Regions from separate parts of the Variovorax sp. P1_G12 genome, predicted to be linked through region 2. Evidence: predicted binding sites of a transcription regulator. Region 2 holds the regulator's gene; each other region holds the start of a gene.
What was found. Region 2 encodes LexA, which represses DNA repair genes until DNA is damaged. Its sites were predicted from a motif close to ACTGTATNNNNATACAGT; they were not measured.
Positions count from the first base shown of each region.

Region 1 (4,171 bases), on a different contig from region 2:
GTCGGCCAGCACCCGCGCGGTGATCACGCCGGGCCGCTCGGGCACCGACGGCGTGTAATTGATCGCGTTGTCGACCAGGTTGCGCACCAGCTCCTTCAGCAGCGTCGGATTGCCTTCGAACACCACGCCGGGCGAGCCCGCCTCCGCGCCCTCGTAGCCCAGGTCGATGCGCTTGTCGATGGCCCGCGGCACGGCCTCGCGCACCACCTCGATCGTGAGTCGCGCCAGGTCGCAGGGCTGGCGCCCGATGGCGGCGCCGCTGCCCTCCGCGCGGGCCAGCGACAGCAGCTGGTTGACCGTGTGCGTGGCGCGCACGCTGGCGCGGCCGATCTGCTTGAGCGACTGCTTGAGCTCGTCGGCATTGGCGCCCTCGCGCTGGGCCAGGTCGGCCTGCATGCGCAGGCCCGCCAGCGGCGTCTTGAGCTGGTGCGCGGCGTCGGCAAGGAAGCGCTTCTGGGTGCCGATCGAGTCGTTGAGCTTGCTCAGCAGGTCGTTGACCGACAGCACCAGCGGCACCACCTCGAGCGGCACCGAGGATTCGTCGAGCGGGCTCAGGTCGCCCGGCTTGCGCTCGCGGATGCGCGCCTCGACCACCGACAGCGGCTTGATGCCGCGCACCAGCGCCAGCCAGATCAGCAGCACCGCCAGCGGCAGAATCGCGAATTGCGGCAGCAGCACGCCCTTGATGATCTCGGTGGCCAGCACCGACTGCTTCTCGCGCGTCTCGGCCACCTGCAGCAGCGCGAACGGCGCGTCGGGCGTGCTGCCGGCGACCCAGAGCGAGGCGATCCGCACCGTGCGTCCGTGCATCTGGCCGTCGCGCAGGTAGACCACGCCCGGCACCGGCGGGTCGTCCGTGCCCGGGAAGGGCACGTCGCGCTCGCCGCTCAGCAGCGTGCCGTGGCCGTCGAGCAGCTGGTAATAGACCTGGTCGATGTCATCGCTGCCGAGGATCTCGCGCGCCGGCTGCGGCAGCACGAACTTGATCTGGCCGTTGTCCGCGTCGACCAGCCGGGCCAGGGTCTGGATGTTGGATTCCAGCGCCCGGTCGAAGGGCGCGTTCGCGATGCCCTGCGCCACCAGCCAGGTGACGCCGATGCTGACCGGCACCAGCAGCAGCAGCGGCGTGAGCATCCAGTCGAGGATCTCGCCGAAGAGAGAGCGCTGCGCGCGCTGAAAGAGTTTTACCAAGCGTCTGGCCGGACGGAGCGGGACCGGCTACGAGGGGATCTTCTCGAGGCAATAGCCGAGCCCGCGCACCGTGGCGATGCGCACCGGCCCCTTCTCGATCTTCTTGCGCAGGCGGTGGATGTAGACCTCGATCGCATTGAGGCTCACCTCCTCGCCCCATTCGCACAGGCGCTCGACCAGCTGGTCCTTGCTCACCAGCCGTCCGGCGCGCTGCAGCAGCACCTCGAGCAGGCCGAGCTCGCGCGCCGACAGCTCGAGCATCTTGCCGTCGAAGGTCGCGACCCGGCCGGCCTGGTCGTAGACCAGCGGGCCGTGCTTGATCGCGTTGCTGGTGCCGCCCATGCCGCGCCGCGTGAGGGCGCGCACCCGCGCCTCGAGTTCCTGCAGCGAGAAGGGCTTGGCCATGTAGTCGTCGGCGCCGTAGTCCAGGCCCTTGACCCGTTCCTCCACGCTGTCGGCCGCGGTCAGCACCAGCACCGGCAGCTGAGAGCCGCGGGCGCGCAGCCGCTTGAGGATCTCGAGGCCATGCATGTTGGGCAGGCCGAGGTCGAGAATCAGCAGGTCGAACTCCCGGTTGGTCATCAGCGCGGCATCGGCCTGCGAGCCGGTCGCGACGTGGTCGACCGCCGAACCCGAGGTGCGCAGGCTGCGCAGCAGGGCATCGGCCAGCACCTGGTCATCTTCCGCAATGAGTATCCGCATGGTGCCGTGCCTCCAGACAACTTGGAATTCTAGGCCGCCGCGTACGCCTCGAGTCCAATGGTTACCACGGTGGCGATCTCGCTGCCGACGCTGGCGCGGAACTCCTCCTCGGCCTGCGCCACGGCGCTGCGGAAGGCTTCGAGCCAGGCCAGGCCGTCGGTGGTGAACAGCACCCGCCGCGCCCTGGCATCGAGCGGATCGGGCCCGCGCTGCACCAGCCCCCAGGCCTCGCACTGGTCGACCAGTGCGCCCATCGCCTGCTTGGTCATGCCGGCCCGCTCGGCCAGTTCGGTTAGCCGCGAGCCGTCGCGCGCCAGATGGCGCGTGATGTGGATGTGGGCGGCGCTCACCTGCGCGCGCGCCGCGAGGTTCGACAGCGCCAGCGGCACCCCGGCGTCATGCGCCATCAGCGCCAGCACCCGCTCGTCGAAGCGCCGCATCGCGTGGCCCAGCAGTCGGCCCAGGTGGGTCTGGCGCCAGGTGTCGTGGTCGATCGGAAATTGCGTGCCGGACATGACAGTCGATAGTAAAGCAAACTGACCAAAAATTGGATTTTTCTGGATCAATACGCCTCTACACTACTGTTCAAGCATCCAGCCTGTAATTAAAAGCAGCGGGATGAATTTCCCGCAACCCGTTGATATTCAAGGAGTTCTCACATGGACGCAGTCGTCAAAGGCGCAAGCATCTCGGTCGCCAACAGCGAAAAGGCCAAGGCCCTCCAGGCCGCGCTGGCCCAGATCGAAAAGCAGTTCGGCAAGGGCACGATCATGCGGCTCGGCGAAGGCGAGGCGCTGGAAGACATCCAGGTGGTCTCCACCGGCTCGCTGGGCCTGGACATCGCGCTCGGCGTCGGCGGCCTGCCGCGCGGCCGCGTGATCGAGATCTACGGTCCTGAATCCTCGGGCAAGACCACGCTCACCTTGCAGGTCATCGCCGAGATGCAGCGCCAGGCCGGCACCTGCGCCTTCGTCGATGCCGAGCATGCGCTCGACGTGCAATATGCCCAGAAGCTCGGCGTCAACCTCTCCGACCTGCTGATCAGCCAGCCCGACACCGGCGAGCAGGCGCTCGAGATCGTCGATTCGCTGGTGCGCTCGGGTGCGGTCGACCTGATCGTGGTCGACTCGGTCGCCGCGCTCACCCCCAAGGCCGAAATCGAAGGCGAGATGGGCGACTCGCTGCCCGGCCTGCAGGCCCGCCTGATGAGCCAGGCGCTGCGCAAGCTCACCGCCACCATCAAGAAGACCAACTGCATGGTCATCTTCATCAACCAGATCCGCATGAAGATCGGCGTGATGTTCGGCTCGCCCGAAACCACCACCGGCGGCAATGCGCTGAAGTTCTACGCCTCGGTGCGGCTGGACATCCGCCGCATCGGCACCATCAAGAAGGGCGACGAGGCGATCGGCAACGAGACCAAGGTTAAGGTGGTCAAGAACAAGGTCAGCCCGCCCTTCAAGACGGCCGAGTTCGACATCCTGTTCGGCGAGGGCATCAGCCGCGAAGGCGAGATCATCGACATGGGCGTCAATGCCAAGATCGTCGACAAGTCCGGCGCCTGGTACGCCTACAACGGCGAGAAGATCGGCCAGGGCCGCGACAACGCGCGCGAATTCCTGCGCGAGAACCCCGAGCTGTCGCGCGAGATCGAGAACAAGGTGCGCGAATCGCTGGGCATTCCGCTCTTGGCCGAGGCGGTGGCGAGCGCCGACGCGGCGGTCGAGAAGGCCGACAAGCCCGAGAAGGCCGAGAAGGCTGACAAGAAGTAACCCGGCCGCCATGGCTTTCAGTGCGCCGTCGCTCAAGGGGCGCGCCCTGCGCCTCTTGAGCCAGCGCGAGCATTCGCGCGCTGAACTCGAGCGCAAGCTCAAGAAATACGAGGAAGAGCCCGGCACCCTGGCCCGGGCCCTCGACGAGCTGGCCGCCAAGGATTTCATCAGCGAGGCGAGGGTGGTGCAGTCGGTGCTGCACCAGCGCGCGGCCCGCATGGGCGCGGCGCGTGTGCGCCAGGAATTGCTGCACAAGGGCATCGCGCCCGAGGCGGTCGCCGAGGCGGTCGCCGGCCTGCAGGGCAGCGAGTTCGATCGCGCGCTCGAAGTCTGGAAGCGCCGCTTCGGCGAGCTGCCGCAGGATGCGACCGAACGCGCCCGCCAAGTTCGGTTCCTGATGGCGAGGGGATTCGCCGGTGCCATCGTGGCCAAGGTCCTGCGGCACGACCCCGAAGAATAGGCCGGCGCAGCCCGGCCTTGTTGGTGAAACACCGCGGAACCGGCTT
Region 1 covers NZ_JBFUBW010000012.1:175,402-179,572, reverse strand. Annotated here, with positions in the region: gene AC1D2O_RS16185 (sensor histidine kinase N-terminal domain-containing protein) at 1-1,134, opposite strand, end outside; gene AC1D2O_RS16180 (response regulator) at 1,219-1,893, opposite strand; gene AC1D2O_RS16175 (MarR family winged helix-turn-helix transcriptional regulator) at 1,923-2,408, opposite strand; gene recA (recombinase RecA) at 2,553-3,665, shown strand; gene recX (recombination regulator RecX) at 3,676-4,125, shown strand.
Region 1: the regulator LexA is predicted to act here: its motif matches at 2,474-2,491, upstream of recA (recombinase RecA).

Region 2 (4,171 bases):
CCAGCAGGCCGGGGCCGTCGACCGGGGCGCTCTGCGCCGGCAATTCGCGTTTCGACAGGTCGCCGGGCGTCTTGAGGTCGGGCGGTACTTCGATCACCAGCTCGGCGTGCGGGTTCTGCCAGCGCGCGCTCACCACCTTGCCTTCCAGGTAGAGCGGCCGGTCCTGGTCGAAACTGCTCCATCCGTGGTGGGCCCAGGCGAACGGCATCGCTGCGGGCAGCGCTGCAACGGCGAACATCAGGCTGCGACGTTTCATGCAGGGGGCTCCTTTCGCTCAGTAGGCGATCCAGCGGCCGCAGAACACGACGGCCAGCCAGATCGCAGTGGACGACAACATCTGTACCCGCGCCAGCCAGTCAAGTTTCGCCAGCGAGCGGCGGCCGTGGAACCACAGCGCGTTGCAGCCGGCCACGAGCAACAGCCCCATCTTCACCAGAAACACGCGGTTGGCGAGCAGCTCTGCGGGCTGAGTGGCGAACATCAGAGATCCGCTGGCTGCCGCGAGCGCGAAGCCCGTCAGCGCGATGGTCAGCGACAGCCTGGCCAGCCCCATGATCGGCAAGGCGGCCGCACGGCCGAACACCCGAACCTCGAGCGCCACCAGATTGCCCAGGAGCAGCGCGATGCCGACGATGTGCGCGACCTCGAGCGCCGGATAGGCCCAAGGGATCGTGCGCAGCGCGTCGAGCATGGGGTCAGGCGGCCGGGCCGGCCGCCTGCAGTTCGAGCATCAGCGCGATCCGCGCCTTGACCGGACTCAGCGCCCCGGCGTCGCGCAGCCGCTGGTCGGGTCTCGGCAGGATCCGCCCTTCGGCGCAGCGCGTCGCGCGCACCACCGCCACGCCCTCGGCCTGCGCCCGAAGCGCCGCGGCTTCCAGCGCGTGGTGCAGCGTGCCATTGCCGGTCGCGGCCAGCACGATCCCCTGCACCGGCTCGACGGCGCCGCGCCGGCGCTCCTCGAGCAGCGCATCGACGAGGGTGCCGCGCGCTTCGGCATGGCTCGCGAGGATCTCCACGCGGGGCCAGGTCGCCGCGCCCGCCATGCGATCGAAGACGGCTCGGGCGGCCGGGTCGCCTGCCGGCCAGCACCTGAGCAGGCGCACCGTGCCTTCCTCGACATAGGCCAGCGGGCCGGCATCGCCCGAATCGAAGGCATCGAGCCTGTAGGTATGGACCTTCCGGACCTCGAGGGCGCCGTGAACGGTCCCCGCGCAGACGGCGACCACGCCGCACGCCTGCGGCGTCGCGGCAACGACGATGGCATCGCGCAGGTTCTGTGGTCCGTCGGGTGCAAGGGCGCTGGCCGGCCGCATCGCGCAGGTCAGGACCACCGGCTTCGAAGGCGCCAGCACCGACTGGAGGAAGAACGCGGTTTCCTCCAGCGTGTCGGTCCCGTGCGTGATGACGATGCCCGCCACATCCGGCTCTGCGAGCCAGTGGGCGCAGCGCTGCGCCAGCGTCCGCCAGATGGCGACGCCCATGTCCTTGCTGTCGACCTGCGACACCTGCTCGGCCTCGAGCCCGATGCCAGCAGGAGCGTCGATGCCGTGCAGCAGATCGGCGACGCCGACCTCGCCGGCGGTGTAGCCGATGTTGTCGCTCGCAGTGCCGGCACGCCCGGCGATGGTGCCGCCGGTGCCCAGGACGATCACGCGGCGCTCACGGTTCAGGGAGATGGGGTCCATGGCTTGCCAACTTTTCAAAACTGGTTAAAAATACAGGTACTGGACGTTTAGCCAGTACCCCGTCAGGAGTCACCATGCAGTTCGCAGTCAAGCTTACAGCCCGCCAGCAGCAGATTCTGGATCTGATCCAGAGCGCCATCGCACGCACCGGTGCGCCCCCCACGCGGGCCGAGATCGCCGCCGAACTCGGGTTCAAGTCGGCCAACGCAGCCGAAGAGCATCTCCAGGCGCTGGCGCGCAAGGGTGTCATCGAGCTCGTGAGCGGCACCTCGCGTGGCATCCGGCTCAAGGGCGACGCACTGCGCTCCCTCAACGAATCCCGCAACAACCAGTTCTCGCTCTCCCTGCCGGGCATGGCACAGCTGGCATTGCCGCTGATCGGCCGCGTCGCCGCCGGATCGCCGATCCTCGCCCAGGAACACGTCGACAAGACCTACTACGTCGAGAACACCCTCTTCCAGCGCCAACCCGACTACCTGCTCAAGGTGCGTGGCATGTCCATGCGCGACGCCGGCATCATGGACGGCGACCTGCTGGCGGTCCAGGCCACCAAGGAAGCCCGCAACGGCCAGATCGTCGTGGCGCGGCTGGGAGACGAAGTCACGGTCAAGCGCCTGAAGCGCAACAAGCAGGTCATCGAGCTGCACGCCGAGAACCCCGACTACCCCACGATCGTGGTCCAGCCCGGCGAGCCCTTCGAAATCGAGGGCCTGGCGGTCGGCCTGATCCGCAACACGATGCTGATGTAAGCCGGCCAGTTCCGCGCCTGCGGTCACGCATGCGCATCCGATCCGGCCGCAACAGGTGGCGGGCGTATGGCGCGAAGAGCCATCACCCTGTCGAGGCCGATGAAAGCAATCCTGCCTGTGTTCAACCTCTGATTTTTCTGGAGTTCACATGGGAATCGCTCTCCTCAGCATTGCTGATCTTCTGACGCCGCTGCAGTCGCTGGCCAACCGCTGGATGCCACGGCGCCGTCCGGGCCGCACGATGTCATCGGGCCTGCGCTACGTCGGCGTTCGTCCCAGCTGCGGGCTTCGCCAGGGCGCTCCGGCGGCCGCAGGTGCGCCGGCACGCCCCCTGCGCGTCGTCCGGACGGTCGACGCGCAACAGCCGGGCCGGGCCGCCGGTCGTGTGGTGATCTCGGGCCGCATGGCGGATGTGTGTGCGGAGCTCGACCGCCTGGTGGCGCTGGAGGCCGCCGAGGCCACGCCCCGGCCGGCCCACATGCACTGAGCCCGCCCGCGAGGCGGATGCCGGCGTCGAGCAGGCGCCGGCAATCCGGGCCGATGCAGCAGACAAGTCGAGATACGCCGACACAGCATCCCGGTCGTGCGAGGCACAATGGCACGCCATGAACATTGTGATCCTCGACGACTATCAGGATGCGGTGCGCAAGCTGAGCTGCGCCTCCAAGCTCGACGCCTATGCGGCCAAGGTCTACACCAACACGGTCAAGGGCATTGGCCAACTCTCGGTGCGCCTGAAGGACGCCGATGTGATCGTGTTGATCCGCGAGCGCACCCAGATCTCCAGGCAACTGATCGAGAAGCTGCCCAAGCTCAAGCTGATCTCGCAGACCGGCCGGGTCGGCAGCCATGTCGACGTCAACGCCTGCACCGAGCAGGGCATCGCCGTGGCCGAGGGCTCGGGCTCGCCGCTGGCACCGGCCGAACTGACCTGGGCCCTGATCATGGCCGCGATGCGCCGGCTGCCGCAGTACATCAGCAACCTGAAACATGGCGCCTGGCAGCAGGCGGGCCTCAAATCGGCCTCGATGCCACCGAATTTCGGTCTCGGCTCGGTGCTCAAGGGCAAGACGCTGTGCATCTGGGGCTACGGGCGCATCGGCCAGTTGGTGGCGCGCTACGGCCAGGCATTCGGCATGCAGGTCGTGATCTGGGGCCGCGAACAGAGTTGTGCCAAGGCACGCTCCGACGGCTTCCAGGTCGCGTCCGACCGCGAGACCTTCTTTGCCGCGGCCGACGTGCTGTCGGTGCATCTGCGGCTGACCGACGAGACGCGGGGCCTGGTCACGCTCGAGGATCTCTCGCGCATGAAGCCGACCGCATTGTTCGTCAACACCTCGCGCGCCGAACTGGTCGAGCAGGATGCGCTGCTGGCGGCACTCAACCGCGGCCGGCCCGGGCTGGCGGCGATCGACGTCTTCGAGAGCGAGCCGCCGCTGCAGGGCCATGCGCTGCTGCGGCTCGAGAACTGCATCTGCACGCCGCACATCGGCTACGTCGAGCAGGACAGCTACGAGATGTACTTCGGCCAGGCTTTCGACAACGTCGTCAGCTTCATCAAGGGCAACCCCACCAACATCGTCAACCCCGGCGCGCTGCAGGTCCGCCGTTGAAGCGGCCAGCCCTGCCGGCTGCCCTGTGGGCCCTGCTGGCGGGCAATTTCGTGATCGGCACCGGCGTGATGGTGGTGCCCGGCACGCTCAACGAATTGAGCCAGTCCCTGCAGGTCAGCGCGGC
Region 2 covers NZ_JBFUBW010000001.1:178,367-182,537, forward strand. Annotated here, with positions in the region: gene AC1D2O_RS00910 (DUF6152 family protein) at 1-256, opposite strand, end outside; gene AC1D2O_RS00915 (hypothetical protein) at 275-691, opposite strand; gene AC1D2O_RS00920 (asparaginase) at 696-1,685, opposite strand; gene lexA (transcriptional repressor LexA) at 1,760-2,434, shown strand; gene AC1D2O_RS00930 (hypothetical protein) at 2,583-2,921, shown strand; gene AC1D2O_RS00935 (D-2-hydroxyacid dehydrogenase family protein) at 3,040-4,047, shown strand; gene AC1D2O_RS00940 (MFS transporter) at 4,044-4,171, shown strand, end outside.

Region 3 (4,171 bases), on a different contig from region 2:
ATGAAGCGCGTGCGGCCGGCATAGAGGTGGCGGTCGCCGCGCACCGCCTGCTGCGTGACGTAGAAGCGCTGCGGCACCAGCAGGTGCAGGTGGTCGCGGGCGCGGGTCATCGCGACATAGAGCAGCCGGCGCTCCTCCTCGAGTTCGTGGGCGCCCTGCGCCACGTCGGCCGGGATGCAGCCGTCGACCACGTTGAGCACGTGGACCGAGCTCCACTCCTGCCCCTTGGCCGAATGGATGGTCGAGAGGATCAGGTAGTCCTCGTCGAGCAGCGGCGGTCCGGGCCGGTCGCTGGTGGCCTCGGGCGGATCCAGCGTGAGTTCGGTCAGGAAGCGCTCGCGCGAGGCATAGCCGGCGGCCAGCCGCGCGAGCTGCTCGACATCGCCGCGGCGCAGGCCGGCATCGTCGTGCAGGCGCTCCAGGTGCGGGACATACCACTGCAGCGCGAGATCCATGTCGGCCGGCCAGGCCAGCGCGGGATCGCGCAGGGCGGCGTCGATGGCTGCGAAGCGGGCCCATTCGACCTGCGCCGCGGCCGGCGGCACGAAGGCCTGCACCGCGGCGCCGGGATCGGCGGCCTCGGCCATCGCATCGAGCAGGCGCGTCGAGGTGACGGGACCGATGCCCGGGATCATCTGCGTGACGCGAAAGCCGGCCATGCGGCCGCGCGGGTTCTGCGCGAAGCGCAGCACCGCGAGCAGGTCCTTCACGTGGGCGGCCTCGAGGAACTTGAGGCCGCCGTACTTCACGAAAGGAATGTTGCGCCGCGCCAGTTCCAGCTCGAGCGCGGCGCTGTGGCTCGAGGTGCGGAACAGCACCGCCTGCGACTTCAGCGCCAGGCCGCCTTCGCGGTGCGCGAGCACGCGTTCGGCGACGAAGCGCGCCTGCTGGGCCTCGTCGGGCACCAGCACCAACTGCGGCCGTCCGGCCGAGGGCTTGTCGGTCCAGAGGGTCTTGGCATGGCGTTCGGCGGCGGCCGCGATCACGGCGTTCGACACATCGAGGATCGGCTGCGTCGAGCGGTAGTTGCGCTCCAGCGTGACGACGCGCGCGGGCTGCGCGAACTGATGCGGGAAGTCGAGGATGTTGCGCACCGTCGCGCCGCGGAAGGAATAGATCGACTGGGCGTCGTCACCCACCACCGTCAGGCCGCGGCCATCGGGCTTGAGAGCGCGCAGGATGGCGGCCTGCAGCAGGTTGGTGTCCTGGTATTCGTCGACCAGCACGTGGTCGAAGCGCGCGCCGATCTGGGCGGCCAGCGCGGGCTCGGCCACCATGCCTTCCCAGTACAGCAGCAGGTCGTCGTAGTCGAGCACCTGTTGCTGCTGCTTGGCCGCTACATAGGCGCCGAACAGCTTCTTCAGTTCGCCCTCCCATTCGGCGCACCAGGGAAAGGCTTCCTTCAGCACCCGGGCCAGCGGCGCACAGGTGTTGACGGTGCGCGAATAGATCGAGAGGCAGGTTCCCTTCTGCGGAAAGCGCCGGGTCATGGAGGACAGGCCGATGTCGTGGCGCACCAGCCCCATCAGGTCCTCGGCATCGCCGCGGTCGTGGATCGTGAAGTTCTCGCTCAAGCCGATCTGTGCCGCGTACTCGCGCAGCAGCCGTGCGCCGATGCCGTGGAAGGTGCCGGCCCAGGGCAGCGCCGGCGGCGTCTGCGAAGCCAGGCCCAGCACGCGCATCAGCACTTGGCCCGCGCGGCGCTCCATCTCCTGCGCGGCGCGGCGCGAGAAGGTCAGGAGCAGGATGCGCTGCGGGTCGGCGCCGCCGGCGATCAGGTGCGCCACGCGGTGCGCGAGCGTGCTGGTCTTGCCCGAGCCGGCGCCGGCGATCACGAGCAGCGGCCGCGGGTCCTGCTGCGCGGGTTCGAGCGCGGCGTCGACGCCGTGCAGCACCGCGGCGCGCTGCGCGTCGTTGAGCTTCGCGAGCGCCTCCGCCAGCCGTTCGGCCTGGCTCGTGGCGCCGGGGGAAGTGGGTGTCGCAACGCGCTGCATCGCCGCAACTGTACTGTATGTCCGTCCAGCCTCAGGCCAACGCCGTCACGGCCTGGATGACATAATCGCGCCTCGCTGCAACCGGAGACTCCTGCATGGAAATCGACCCGTCTCGGCAGCTTTCACTTCCCCTCTGACGCGTCGTCGGCGAGGGAATTGAAAGCGCCCACACCCCTCGCCCAACCGCCAGACATTTCACGGGAGTGAGCCCATGCTCAACATCTTCACGCTTGCCAATGGCCGCCTCGTCCAGGAAGAGATCGAGGCCCTCGAAGAGCTTTCCAAGTTCCAGCCGATCTGGGTCGATCTCGAATCGCCCACGGTCGAGGAAAAGCGCTGGATCAAGCAGTACTACGGCCTTTCGATTCCCGAAGACGCGATGGACGAGGACATCGAGGAGTCGGCTCGCTTCTACGAGGAAGACAACGGCGAACTGCACATCCGCAGCGACTTCCTGATCGACGACGACGAGAACCCGCGCTCGGTGCGCGTGGCCTTCATCCTCAACCAGCACAACGTCGAGTTGCGCAGCCGCGGCGTGCTGTTCTCGATCCACGACGAGGACGTGCCGGTGTTCCGCCTGCTGCGCATGCGCGCGCGGCGCGCCCCCGGGCTGATCGAGGACGCCAAGGAAGTGCTGCTGAAGCTGTTCGACGCCGACGCCGAGTACTCGGCCGACACGCTCGAGAACATCTATGACGAGCTCGAATCGGCAGGCAAGAAGGTGCTGTCGGGCAACGTCAGCGACGAGCTGGCCGGCGAGGTGCTCGGCCTGATCGCGCGCCAGGAGGACTTGAACGGACGCATCCGCCGCAACGTGATGGACACGCGCCGTGCCGTCAGCTTCATGATGCGCAGCCGGATGCTGAACGCCGAGCAGTTCGAGGAAGCGCGGCAGATTCTTCGCGACATCGAATCGCTCGACAACCACACGGCCTTCCTGTTCGACAAGATCAACTTCCTGATGGATGCGACCGTCGGCTTCATCAACATCAACCAGAACAAGACCATCAAGATCTTTTCGGTGGCCAGCGTGGCGCTGTTGCCGCCGACCCTGATCGCCAGCGTCTACGGCATGAACTTCAAGTTCATGCCCGAACTCGATCTGACCTACGGCTACGCCTATGCGGTCGTGCTGATGATCGCCAGCGCCCTGGTGCCGATGTGGTACTTCCGCCGGCGCGGCTGGTTGAAGTGACCACCCCGTTGCTTGCTCACTTCGTGTAGCCGCCTCCCCTCAAGGGGCGCACCCAGCGGCCCGGCTGAGCCGGTTCCGAGGGTGCTCTCGATCAGAGTGGCTTGGGTGGGCCTGGTTCTTGTTGCGGCGAGAGTGTCGCGAGCCAGGCGCTGACGAGGGCCAGGCTGTAGCGGCTCGCGACCGCCGAGACGAAGCGCGTGAAGTCGCCATGCGCCTCGTCGTCGGCGCGATCGGAAATGGTGCGCACCGCGGCGAAGGGCACGCCGTAGTCGTGGCACACCTGGGCCACCGCGGCGCCCTCCATCTCGACCGCCAGCGCGTCGGGCAGGTCGCGGCGAAGCACGGCGCTTTCGGCCGCGGTCGAGACGAAGCGGTCGCCGCTCACCAGCAAGCCGCGATGCACCGTCGGCGCGGCCAGGCCGAAGTCCTCGACCACCTGCGGCCCCAGCAGGCCCACCGGGTCGCGCAGCAGCTCGGCGGCCACCGCCGCGAGCGAATCGCCGATCGCGGTGTCGACCGCGAAACGGGCGTGGCCGGTCAGCGGCACCTCGTACCTCGGGAAGATCGGCGAGGCGTCGAGGTCGTGCTGGAGCAGCCTGGTGGCGACCACCACGTCGCCCACCCGGACGCCCGGCGCCAGCCCGCCGGCGACGCCGGTGAAGACGATCGCGCGGACCTTGAAGCGCTCGAGCAGCACCGTGGCCGTGAGGGCCGCCGCCACCTTGCCGATGCGCGACAGCACCGCGACCACCGGCTGCCCGCACAGGTGCCCGACCCAGAAGTCCCGCCCCGCCACGTGCACGCGCTGCTCGTCGGGCATCTGCGCGAGCAGTGCACTGAGCTCCTCGTGCATCGCGGCGACCACGGCGATCGTCATTGCTTGATATCAACTCCATAGAACGTGTGGCGGCCGAAGGGACTGAGCTTGAAGTCGACCACCTCCTTGCGCACCGGCTTCAGCTGCACCGCATGCGCGATC
Region 3 covers NZ_JBFUBW010000027.1:105,289-109,459, forward strand. Annotated here, with positions in the region: gene AC1D2O_RS26915 (ATP-dependent helicase) at 1-1,994, opposite strand, end outside; gene corA (magnesium/cobalt transporter CorA) at 2,206-3,192, shown strand; gene AC1D2O_RS26925 (5'-methylthioadenosine/adenosylhomocysteine nucleosidase) at 3,284-4,069, opposite strand; gene AC1D2O_RS26930 (ABC transporter substrate-binding protein) at 4,066-4,171, opposite strand, start outside.
Region 3: the regulator LexA is predicted to act here: its motif matches at 2,007-2,024, upstream of AC1D2O_RS26915 (ATP-dependent helicase).

Region 4 (4,171 bases), on a different contig from region 2:
GCAGGTCGTTGACCGCCAGGTACTCGTCGTAGAAATCGCGGATCGTGGCCGCCTGCTCGAGTTCGCCTTCGACCAGGTGGTGATAGAGCTTCCTGAACTGTTCCTTGTGGCGGTCCGGATTCATGCTCATGAAGGCGCTGAGCTGCAGGAAGCCCGGATAGACGCGCCGCATCACACCGGCGTGCGGCCAGGGCACGCGGCTGATCAGGTTGCGTTCGAACCAGCCGATCGGGCGGTCGGTCGCCAGCTTGTTCACGGCCGTCGGGTTGATGCGGCAGTCGACCGGTCCGGCCATCAGGGTCAGGCTCAGCGGCGAGGCCGGGTGGCCGTCTTCCGCCATCAGCGCGGTGGCCGCCAGGGCCGCCACGCAAGGTTGGCAGACCGCCACCATGTGGGCGCCGGGGCCGATCGCCTCGAGAAAACTCACGATCTGCAGCGTGTAGTCGTCCAGGCCGAAGCCGCCGTTCCACAGCGGCACGTCGCGCGCGTTGTGCCAGTCGGTCAGGTACACGTCGTGGTCGCGCAGCAGGGTGCGCACCGTTTCGCGCAGCAGTGTCGCGAAATGGCCCGACAGTGGTGCGGCCAGCAGCACCTTGGGCTGCACCGCCTTGGTGTTCTTGCGGAAGTGCAGCAGCGTGCCGAAGGGCGCGACCAGCGCCACCTCTTCGTGCACCGGGACTTCCTCGCCCTCGCACACCACGCTCTGGATGCCGTAGTCCGGCCGCGTGTGGGTCAGCCGCATGTGGGCATAGACCTCCATGGCCGCCGCGATCCGGCGGCGGGCGCCGCGGTCCGAAGGGGCCTGCCACGCGCCGCTGCCGAGGTACTGGGCTGCGAGCCGGGACGGCGAGAGCAGGTCGGTGTGTGTTTGGTAGGCCCGGTACAGCATGCCTGGAGTGCAGGCAAGTTGCGGGCCAAGCCGCCGCGGTGCACTGTTCTGGCATGGGGCTTGCACACCCGCAGAGCCGATCCGGCAGCCCAGGAGCGTCCCCATGGCCAAACCCGTCCTCACCATCAGCAGCAAGAACTACGGTGCGTGGTCGCTGCGCGGCTGGTTGATGTGCCGGCTTGCGGGGCTGGATTTCAGCGAGAAGGTGATCCCGCCGGACGATCCGGCCATGAAGGCCGAGATGCTGCTGCTGTCGGCCTCGATGCTGGTGCCCTCGCTGCAGCACGGCCGCATCAAGGTCTGGGACACGCTCGCGATCGGCGAGTACCTCCACGAGATCAAGCCCAAGGCCGGGCTGCTGCCCGCCGATGCCGAGGCCCGGGCGATCTGCCGGGCGATCTGCGGCGAGATGCATTCCGGCTTCAGCTCGTTGCGCAGTTCGCTGCCGATGAACATCAAGGCCCGGTTCCCGAACTTCAAGATCTGGTCGCGCGCCCAGACCGACATCGACCGCGTGGTCGCGATCTGGCGCGAATGCCTCCAGGCCCATGGCGGCCCCTACCTGTTCGGCAAGCAGCCGTGCATGGCGGACGCGATGTACGCGCCGGTGGTGACGCGCTTCATCACCTACGACGTCACGCTGGACGCCGCCTGCGCCGGCTATTGCAAGCGCATCATGGAACTGCCGGCGATGCAGGAATGGATCAAGGCGGCGAAGCAGGAGCCCGACGAGATCGACGAGCTCGACGCCGAGTTCTGAGGCCCGATCGCTGCGGGGTTCAGCCGCCCGGGCGGCTGAACATGCGCAGGTCGAGCGGCGACTCGTTGCCGAGCCACATGGCGTGCGCGGTGTGGTCCAGGTAGTCGTTGCCGGTGACGCCGTGCACGAACACGTCCAGGCCTCCGCGGTGGCCGTCCAGCCACGCGACGACCTCGTCGAACTCGGCGGCATCGAAGGCGATCTGGCAGCTCCAGTGCGGGTGCGGGCCGACCAGGCGCTCGTGCACCCGGCCGACCACGACCAGCAGTTCGTGCCCCGCGTCCTCGGCGATCTTGCGCGCCTGGGCGACCGTGCCGGGACCGAAATAGATGTGGGCGTGGTACTGCGGGTAGAGGTTTTCGGGACGGCGGGGCATGAGCGGCTCGATGAGAGTGACAAGCTTAGCGCTGCACCGCGCCGGAAACTTAACAACCGGTTGCCGCATCTCGAGTAAAAAGGTGAAATACTGTGATTTCATACAGTATGCGGATCGCCCCATGGCCGACACCTTCATCCCCGTGCATGCCCTCAAGGGCCGCGGCGCGGCCACGCGCCTGCCGCACCGCTTCGAGCGCGACGTTCGCGATGCCTTCGACGACGGCTGGGGCACGCTGGAAGAAGGCGAGGCCGAGTCCGAGGGCCTGCCGCCGCTGGCGACCGAGGTCCGCTTCGAGGACGTGAAGTCGGTGCTGAGCGACAACGATTCGCCCGACATCCCCTTCGATCGATCGCTCAATCCCTACCGCGGCTGCGAGCACGGCTGCATCTACTGCTTCGCGCGGCCCACGCACAGCTACCTCAATCTCTCGCCCGGCCTCGATTTCGAGACCAAGCTCATCGCCAAGCGCAACATCGCCGAGGTGCTCCGCAGCGAACTCGGCCGCAGGGGCTATCGTCCCAGCCAGATCGCGATCGGCACCGCCACCGACTGCTACCAGCCGATCGAGCGCGAGCTGCGGCTCACGCGTTCGGTCATCGAACTGCTGAAGGAAACCCGCCATCCCTTCGGCCTGGTCACCAAATCGAGCGCGGTCGAGCGCGACCTCGACCTGATCGCGCCGATGGCGGCCGACCGGTTGGCGGCGGTCTACGTCACGATCACCACGCTCGACGGCGAGCTGGCGCGCAAGCTCGAGCCGCGCGCCGCCGCGCCGCACCGGCGGCTGCGCACCCTGCGCACGCTGGCCGATGCGGGCGTGCCGGTCGGCGTCAGCGTGGCGCCGCAGATTCCCTTCGTCACCGAGGACATGGAACAGGTGCTGGAGGCCGCCTGGGAGGCGGGAGCGCGTTGCGCTTTCTATACGGTCATCCGGCTCCCGTGGGAGGTGGCGCCGCTGTTCAAGCAATGGCTCGAGCTGCACTACCCGCAGCGCGCGGACCGCATCATGGCGCGCATCCGCGAGATGCGCGGCGGCAAGGACTACGATGCCGACTTCGCGACCCGCATGAAGGGCAGCGGGCTGTGGGCCGACCTGATCCGCCAGCGTTTCGAGAAGGCGACCCGGCGCATCGGCTTCAACCGCGAGCGCATCGCGCTCGACCTCGGCGCGTTCCGGCCACCTGGCGCGGCGGGGCAGGGCAGTCTGTTCTAGCGGGATGGGTCGACTTGGTTACACAATGCAGTGAATGGCAAAAAATTGCGTTCCCCCCCCAGCGACGACGCCCTGGTGGGTGGTGATGGGGGTTTCCGGTTGCGGCAAGTCCAGCCTCGGGGCCGCGTTGGCGCGGGACATGGAACTGCCGCTGATCGAAGGCGATGACTTCCATTCGCCCGAAAGCGTTGCCAAGATGCGAGCCGGAATTGCGCTCACCGACGCCGACCGTGCAGGCTGGCTCACCGCGCTGGGCCTTGAAATGGCGCGTCACCGGGGTGGGGCGGTGCTGACCTGTTCGGCCCTCAAGCGCGACTACCGCGAGCGATTGCGCTCCGCTGTTCCGGGCCTGCGCTTCGTCTTCATGGCGCTGACGCGCGAGGAGGCCGAGCGTCGCGTGGCGGCGCGCGCCGGCGCGCACATGTTTCCGGCCAGCCTGGTCGCCAACCAGTTCGCGACGCTGGAATCCCCGGTCGGCGAACCCGGCGTGCTGGAGGTGGACGCCACGGCGCCGATGCCCGAGCTGGTGGCGCGCGTGCGAGCGTTGCTGTGAGGGTGAATGCGTCCGATGCTTCCCGGCATTCGTCAGGGATACCGCGGAACCGGCTTTGCCGGGCCGCCCCCGGAAGGGGGTGGGCGACTACACGAAGTGAGTCAACCTGGGGGAGTGCTTAACCCCAGCGCGTCGAAGACCCGGATCGCTGCATATGCGTCGTTGGCCGCATAACGCAGCTGCGCGTCGGTCAGCTGCCGGTTGGCCCAGTTCGAGGTCGTGGCCTTGCGCGACTTGACGAAGCGGCGGTCGAACACCAGCGCCACGGCGGTCTTCACGCCGACCGACTTGCGGTAGCCGCGGCGGCGGAACTCGGTGTCGAGGTCGAGCACGGCCTGCGGCTCGACGCCGAAGCGCTGCCGGATCAGGCTCAGGTC
Region 4 covers NZ_JBFUBW010000013.1:158,544-162,714, forward strand. Annotated here, with positions in the region: gene AC1D2O_RS17180 (polyhydroxyalkanoate depolymerase) at 1-889, opposite strand, end outside; gene AC1D2O_RS17185 (glutathione S-transferase) at 993-1,649, shown strand; gene AC1D2O_RS17190 (DOPA 4,5-dioxygenase family protein) at 1,669-2,025, opposite strand; gene AC1D2O_RS17195 (PA0069 family radical SAM protein) at 2,147-3,241, shown strand; gene AC1D2O_RS17200 (gluconokinase) at 3,327-3,794, shown strand; gene AC1D2O_RS17205 (3'-5' exonuclease) at 3,896-4,171, opposite strand, start outside.
Region 4: the regulator LexA is predicted to act here: its motif matches at 2,115-2,132, upstream of AC1D2O_RS17195 (PA0069 family radical SAM protein).